2 linked regions of the Pararoseomonas sp. SCSIO 73927 genome follow. The protein of the gene in region 2 binds, or shares a complex with, the protein of the main gene of each other region. Links are inferred from orthologs where the notes say so. Each region holds a gene or a part of one and is shown on either strand. Other genes may lie near its edges. The genes, in order: tsaD and tsaE.

Region 1 (3,214 bases), 2.6 Mb from region 2 along the record:
GGCCCGCGCCGGGTCCCGCGCCCAGAGGGAGACCTCCCCGCCCGCCCGGCACGCCTGGATCGCCAGCGCCGTGCCCCAGGCGCCGGCGCCGATCACGGCGAGCTTCCCGGCCGGCTGCGCATCCCCGCTCATTCCGGCACGATCTCCGTCACGGTCCAGCCCTGCCCGGGCTCGCTGGTCCTGAAAGCCGCGCCCAGGGCGGCGAGGATGGCGCGGGCGGTGTCCGCGAAGCCGAAGGGCGGGTTGAGGACGACGAGGCCGCTGCCGTTCAGCCGGGTGGGGTCCGTCGGCTCCCGCAGCCACAGCTCCAGGGCCAGCACGTCCCGCAGGCCGGATTCCCGCAGCGCATCGTGGAAGGCGCGAACAGGGGCGCGGTGCTTCACCGGGTACCAGGCGGCCTGCACCGCCGGGCGGAAGCGGCGCGCGACGCTCCCCATCCCCGCCACCAGCCGCTCGTACTCGCCCTCCCGCTCAAAGGGCGGGTCCATCAGCACGAGGCCCCGGCGCTCGGGGAAGGGGGTGAGGGCGGCCAGGGCCTCGTAGGCGTCCCGGCGGTGGACGGAGACCTGCGGGTCGCCCCGGTAGGCGGCGCGAAGGGTCTCGGCGTCCTCCGGGTGCAGCTCGCAGAGGGCGAGATGGTCATCCTCCCGCATCATGGCCCGGATCAGGGCCGGGCTGCCGGGATAGGTGCCGCGCGGGAAGGATCGCACCACCTCCAGCCAGGGCAGCAGGGGACCTTCCGCCACGCCTTCCAGCAGCCCGATCCCATCGCGCCACTCCCCGGTGCGGCGGGCCTCCTCGGATTGCAGGTCGTAGAGGCCGATGCCGGCATGGGTGTCCAGCACGCGGAAGGGCGCGGGCTTGCGGGCCAGCGCCGCCACCAGGGCGTGGAGCAGGGCGTGCTTCATGCAGTCCGCGAAGTTCGCGGCGTGGAAGGCGTGCCTGTAGTTCATGCGCGGGGGTTCATCGGTGTTCGTTCATCTCAGGCGGTCAGCTCGTCCAGCGGCCAGCGCGGGCGGGGGGCGTGGTCCCAGGGGTCGGTCAGGCCCGCGCGCAGCCGCTCGATCCCCGCCCAGGCGACCATGACGGCGTTGTCGGTGCAGAGGCGGATGGGCGGGGCGACCAGGGGCAGCCCGGCCGTCTCCGCCACCCGCGCCAGGGCGGTGCGGAGGCCGGTATTGGCCGCGACGCCGCCGGAGACGACGAGGGCCGTCGAGCCGGGCGCCATGGCGAGGGCGTGGCGGGCGCGGTCCGCCACCACCGCGGCGACGGAGGCCTGGAACGCGGCGGCGATGTCCGCCCTGTCGCCCCCCTTGGCCACGGCCTGGGCCACGGCGGTCTTCAGGCCGGAGAAGGAGAAGTCGCAGCCCGCCCGGCCCATCAGGGGGCGGGGCAGGGGGATGCGGGTGGGATCGCCCTCGCCGGCCAGCCGCTCCAGGTGCGGGCCGCCGGGCCAGGGCAGGCCGAGCAGCTTCGCGGCCTTGTCGAAGGCCTCGCCCACCGCGTCGTCCAGGGTGGTGCCCAGCCGGCGGTAGCGGCCCAGCCCCTCCACCGCCACGCACTGGCAGTGGCCTCCGGAGAGAAGGAGCAGGAGGTAGGGGAAGCGCGCCCCCTCCGGCAGCAGGCCGGGGAGGCGCGGCGTCAGGGCATGGGCCTCCAGGTGGTTCACCGCCACGAAGGGCAGGCGGTGGGCCATGGCGAGGCCCTTGCCGTAGCCGGCGCCGACGATCAGCCCGCCGATCAGTCCCGGCCCGGAAGTGGCCGCCACCCCGCCCAGGTCGCCCGGCGCCACGGCGGCGCGGCCCAGCACCTCCGCCACCAGGTCCGGCAGGCGGGCCAGGTGGGCGCGCGCGGCCAGCTCCGGCACCACGCCGCCGTAGCGGGCGTGGTCCTCGGTCTGGCTGAACACCGTCTCGGCCAGGATGGTGCCGTCCGGCGCCAGCACGGCGGCGGCCGTCTCGTCGCAGCTGCTCTCTATTCCCAGGATGGGTCCGGGGACGGGACCGTTGAGGTCCATTCCGTCACATGCCTTCCACGTTTCGCGGCGCGGTTCTAAGACGCCGCCATGTCGTCTGCCCACCCTGCCCAGGCCCCGACGGGTACCTCGCGAGTGCGTCCGCATCCGCAGATGCGGAGCCTGCCGCTGCGCGTCGGCACGCGCGGCTCGCCGTTGGCGGTGTGGCAGACGCGCTGCTTCCTGGACATGGTGCTGCGCTTCTGCCCGGTGCTGCGCAACGCCGGCGCCTTCGAGGAGCACGTCATCCAGACCTCGGGCGACGCCATCCAGGACCGGCGCCTGGCGGATGTGGGCGGCAAGGGCCTCTTCGCCAAGGAGATCCACGAGGCGCTGCTGGACCGGCGGATCGACTTCGCGGTCCACAGCCTGAAGGACCTGGAAACGGAGATGCCCCCGGAGGTGGTGCTGGCCTGCACCCTGAAGCGGGAGGACAGCCGGGACGTGCTGATTCCCGGCCCGGGCATGGCGGCCCTGGACCCGGCGGACCCGATCGGCAGCATCCCCGCCGGCGCCCGGCTGGGGACGGCCAGCCTGCGGCGGCAGGCGCAGATCCTGCACTCCCGCCCGGACCTGGCCGTTGGGATGATCCGCGGCAACGTGCAGACGCGGCTTCGCAAGCTGGCGGAGGGGGAGGCGGACGCCACCCTGCTGGCGCTGGCCGGGCTGCGCCGCATGGACCTCTCTCCGCCGGGCATGGTGATCCTGGACCCCGAGGCGATGGTGCCGGCCGCCGGCCAGGGCATCATCGGCGTGACGGTGCGGGAGGAGGACACGGAGTTGCACGAGCTGCTCGGCGGGATCGAGGACCGGGAGGCGCGCGCCGTCTCCCGCGCGGAGCGGGCGCTGCTCGCCTCGCTCGACGGCTCCTGCCGCACGCCGATCGGCGGCCATGCTCGGCTGCTGCCGGACGGGCGCCTGCACCTGACGGGGCTGGTGGCGCGGCCCGACGGCTCCTTCCTGCTGAAGCGGGGCCTGCACGGCGCGGTGGCGGATGCGGAGGCGATCGGGGCCGAGCTCGGCGACAGCCTGCGCGCCGACAGCCCGGCCGACATCTTCGGCTGATCCGCTTGGCCGAGCCGGGCAGCAATGCCGCCCGGGTGCCCGAAACCCTGGCCTGCCTCATCACCCGGCCGGAGCCCGGCGCCGCCGCGACCGCGGCCAGGGTCGCTGCGCTGGGATGGCGGCCGGTGCTGGCGC
Region 2 (3,000 bases):
GTGGGGCCGTCCAGCCAGTAGGCGTCGCCGTTCACCACGGCGAAGGGTTCCTGCCCCAGATGCGGCAGCGCGTTGCGCACTCCGCCGCCCGTCTCCAGCAGCACCTCCTCCACCAGCACGGTGCAGCGGGGGGATTTCCGCGCCTCGCAGGCCGCCACGACCTGGGGGGCCAGGTGGTGGGCGTTCACCACGACGTCGTGCACCCCGTTCTCGTCCAGCCGGTCCAGCGCGTGGTCCAGCAAGGAGCGTCCGCGCAGCGCGAGCAAGGGCTTCGGCACGGCCTCGGTCAGCGGCCGCATCCGCGTGCCGAGCCCGGCCGCGAGGACCATGCCGTGGGTGAGGCGGATCATGCGGCGTGTTCCGTGGTGGCGGTGGTGGGATTGCCGCGCCGCGCGGGCGGCACGTGCTCGTCGAGGAAGGCGGCCAGCGGCGCCGTGGCGGGGTGGCGCAACGCCTCCCCCAGCAGCCGCCAGCAGCGCGGGCCGTGGACCAGGTATTGCGGCTTCCCGTCCCGCCGGTCCAGCCGCACCCACAGCGCGGCCACGCGCAGGTGGCGCTGCGCGGCCATGGCGGCGGTGGCGGCCCCGAATGCGGCGCGATCCAGCCCAGGGCGGGCCGCCATGTAGCGGGCGGTGGCGGCCTCCCGCACATCCTCCGCCACGTCGCGCCGGGCGTCCTGCAGCAGGCTCACTAGGTCGTAGGCCGGGTGGCCGTGCCCGGCGTCCTGGAAATCGATGATCCCCACCCCGGCCGGTCCCGCACGGTCCACCGGCAGCAGGTTGGCGGGAAAAAAGTCGCGGTGGACGAAGCCCCCCGCGCCCTCGAAGGGCGCCAGCATCGCGCGGATGGCCGCGCGGAAGCCCTCGCGCTGTGCCGCCGTCGGCTCCGCGCCCATCGCTGCGGGCCACCACCAGTCCAGGAAGGTGGCGGCGGCGGCCCGCGCCATGGCCTCCCCCTCCCAGGCCGGCAGGCCGGGCGGCGGCGGGGCGGCGTGCAGCGCGGCCAGCGCCTCCGCGGCGGCGAGATAGAGCGGCATCGGCTCCGCCCCTGCATCCAGCAACGCCGCGTGGGTCGGCTCCCCCAGGTCCTCCAGCAGCAGCAGGCCGGAGGGCGGATCGGCCGCGATCACCTCCGGCGCCGAGAGGCCAAGGCTCCGGATATGCGCCGCGATCCCCATGAAGGCCCGCAGGTCCGCCTCGGCCGAGGCCAGCCCGACGGCGGCGGCGCCCGACCCGTCCATCAGCAGCGCCGGGCGCGGCCCGCCCGCCAGGCGAAGGTAGCGGCGATGCCCGGCATCCCCCGGCAGGGGCGCGCGGCGGGCCCCGGCATAGCCGTGGGCAGCGAGGAAAGCGTCAGGCGTCATTCGCAACCGGCACTTCAGCGAGGGCGGAGAGGCGGGCAGGATCCCAGCCCGAGAGGATGGCGGTGCGGGCGTCCGCCTCTACGGCCTGCGCCAGGGCCAGCCGCAGCGCGCCGCGCGGGGCCCAGGCCCCGAGGCGCTCCGGCCACTCCACCAGCACGATCCCCTCCCGCATCTCCTCCCAGCCCAGCTCCGGCAGGGCGTCGGGCCCTTCCAGGCGGTAGAGGTCCATGTGGTGGGCCGCCATGCCGGAGAGCTCGTAGGACTGCACCAGGGTGAAGGTCGGCGAAGGCACCTCCAGCGCCGGGTCCCCCGCCGCCGCGCGCAGGAAGGCGCGGGCGAAGGCGGATTTCCCCGCCCCCAGCGGCCCCTCCAGCAGGATCGCGTCCCCCGGCCGGGCCAGGCGCGCGGCCCGGGCCGCGAGCGCGACGGTGGCCGCCTCGTCCGGCAGGGAAAGGGTGATCGGGGCGGTCATCGGCGCCCCCAATCTGCCCTCCCGCCCCCGGCCGGGGCAAGCGCCTCCCGGCCCCGACCGGGCGGGCCTCCCGGACAGGCCCGTGGAAACCGAAGGGCAGCCCGGCCGGTTAGGCCCGGGAAGGGCGGCCCGAGGGGGACGCCCGGGACAAGGATAGAGAACCGATGCGCCTTCTCCGCGCCGCCCTGATGCCGATGCTGCTCCTCGGCACCCTCGCCGCCTGCACCGGCAACGACCGCACCTTCGGCGAGCGCGCCCGCGACACCATCGACCCGCCGAGCGGCCCCGTGGAGCGCACTGGCCGCGCCGTGGACCGCGCCGTCGACCGCGTCCGCCCGAACTGACGTCCCGAACCGACGGCTGGAACTGATTGGGGGAGGGGGCTGATGCCGAGCGCGTCCGAGCTGAAACTCTTCGAGGCCCTCGCCACCGTCAGCCGCGCCTTCGGGGAGGGCGGGCTGCCGGGAGGAGAGGAGTCCCAGGTCATCGACGCGATGGAGCCGGAGAGCCGGGTCGTGCTCGGCGAGGCGGCGCTGGCCGTCGCCTACGGCGCCTTCGCCAGGGATGGCGACGATTCCGGCCCCATGCACATGCTCGTCGGCGCCATTGGCCTGATGGCGATCGGGGCCGGCGAGGATCCCGACCCGCCCGCCGAGATCATGGCCGTCCTGGCCGATGACGAGCGCGTGGAGGCCGAGATCGACCGCGCGGGCGAGGCCGTGGACACGGAATTCCCCCGCGAGGCCGCGCCCGAGGCTCTGGCCGCCGCGCTGGAGGCCCGGATCGTCGGCAGCGCCATCACCCTCGCCGGCTGCACCCTGCCGGAGGACGCGCCGAAGGGCGCGGCCAGCCAGGCCGCGGTCCGCCTGCGCGCCGCGCGCTACCTGACGCGGCTGGCGGCCGGGCTGCTGACGATGAACGCCACCGAGAGCACCTTGGGGACCACCCCGGAGCCGGCCGGGCCCTGACCGGGAGGAGGCTTCCCCAAGCTTCCCCCCCTTCCCCGCCCGCTGTATCACCGCACCCCTCATCGCCATCGGGGGACGTGCCGACGCCATGACCGCGCATATCGAGACCGACGTCGCCATCATCGGCGCCGGCCCCGCCGGGCTCTTCGCCGTGTTCGAGTGCGGCATGCTCCGGATGAAATGCGTGGTGATCGACG

The links.
Region 1: the proteins of tsaE (region 2) and tsaD are in contact, whole or in part, in a crystal structure (PDB 6N9A), measured with the Thermotoga maritima proteins. The link is inferred for Pararoseomonas sp. SCSIO 73927 from one-to-one orthologs. Residues at the interface, in WP_004082108.1 of Thermotoga maritima: Leu37, Gly38, Lys46, Lys57, Val59, Lys60, Ser61, Thr63, Phe64, Thr65, Leu66, Met67, Val69, Pro71, Tyr82, Arg83, Leu84, Asp86, Asp88, Phe89, Asp93, Ile128, Asp130, Glu131, Arg134; in WP_004082750.1 of Thermotoga maritima: Cys10, Asp11, Arg49, His50, Leu82, Gly84, Gly135, Gly136, Glu154, Thr155, Leu156, Asp157, Asp158, Ser159, Glu162, Asp165, Lys166, Arg169, Leu170, Tyr175, Lys213, Thr214, Leu217, Tyr218, Gln221, Arg222, Asn324.

What each region holds. Positions count from the first base shown.
Region 1 is NZ_CP146232.1:3,340,393-3,343,606, forward strand. The notes cover bases 1-2,909. They hold tsaD (tRNA (adenosine(37)-N6)-threonylcarbamoyltransferase complex transferase subunit TsaD), read right to left. Parts: upstream 2,018-2,909; coding sequence 983-2,017; downstream 1-982. Other genes in these bases: VQH23_RS15550 (NAD(P)H-dependent glycerol-3-phosphate dehydrogenase), read right to left, coding at 1-132; VQH23_RS15555 (23S rRNA (adenine(2030)-N(6))-methyltransferase RlmJ), read right to left, coding at 129-953; hemC (hydroxymethylbilane synthase), read left to right, coding at 2,066-2,909. In the rest of the region: more of hemC, read left to right, coding at 2,910-3,079; VQH23_RS15570 (uroporphyrinogen-III synthase), read left to right, coding at 3,115-3,214.
Region 2 is NZ_CP146232.1:754,487-757,486, forward strand. What follows is about bases 95-2,789. They hold tsaE (tRNA (adenosine(37)-N6)-threonylcarbamoyltransferase complex ATPase subunit type 1 TsaE), read right to left. Parts: upstream 1,836-2,789; coding sequence 1,353-1,835; downstream 95-1,352. Other genes in these bases: VQH23_RS03565 (nucleotidyltransferase family protein), read right to left, coding at 95-350; VQH23_RS03570 (phosphotransferase), read right to left, coding at 347-1,363; VQH23_RS03580 (hypothetical protein), read left to right, coding at 2,000-2,179; VQH23_RS03585 (hypothetical protein), read left to right, coding at 2,222-2,789. Also shown: more of VQH23_RS03565, read right to left, coding at 1-94; more of VQH23_RS03585, read left to right, coding at 2,790-2,803; VQH23_RS03590 (NAD(P)/FAD-dependent oxidoreductase), read left to right, coding at 2,892-3,000. UniProt on the Escherichia coli protein: Required for the formation of a threonylcarbamoyl group on adenosine at position 37 (t(6)A37) in tRNAs that read codons beginning with adenine.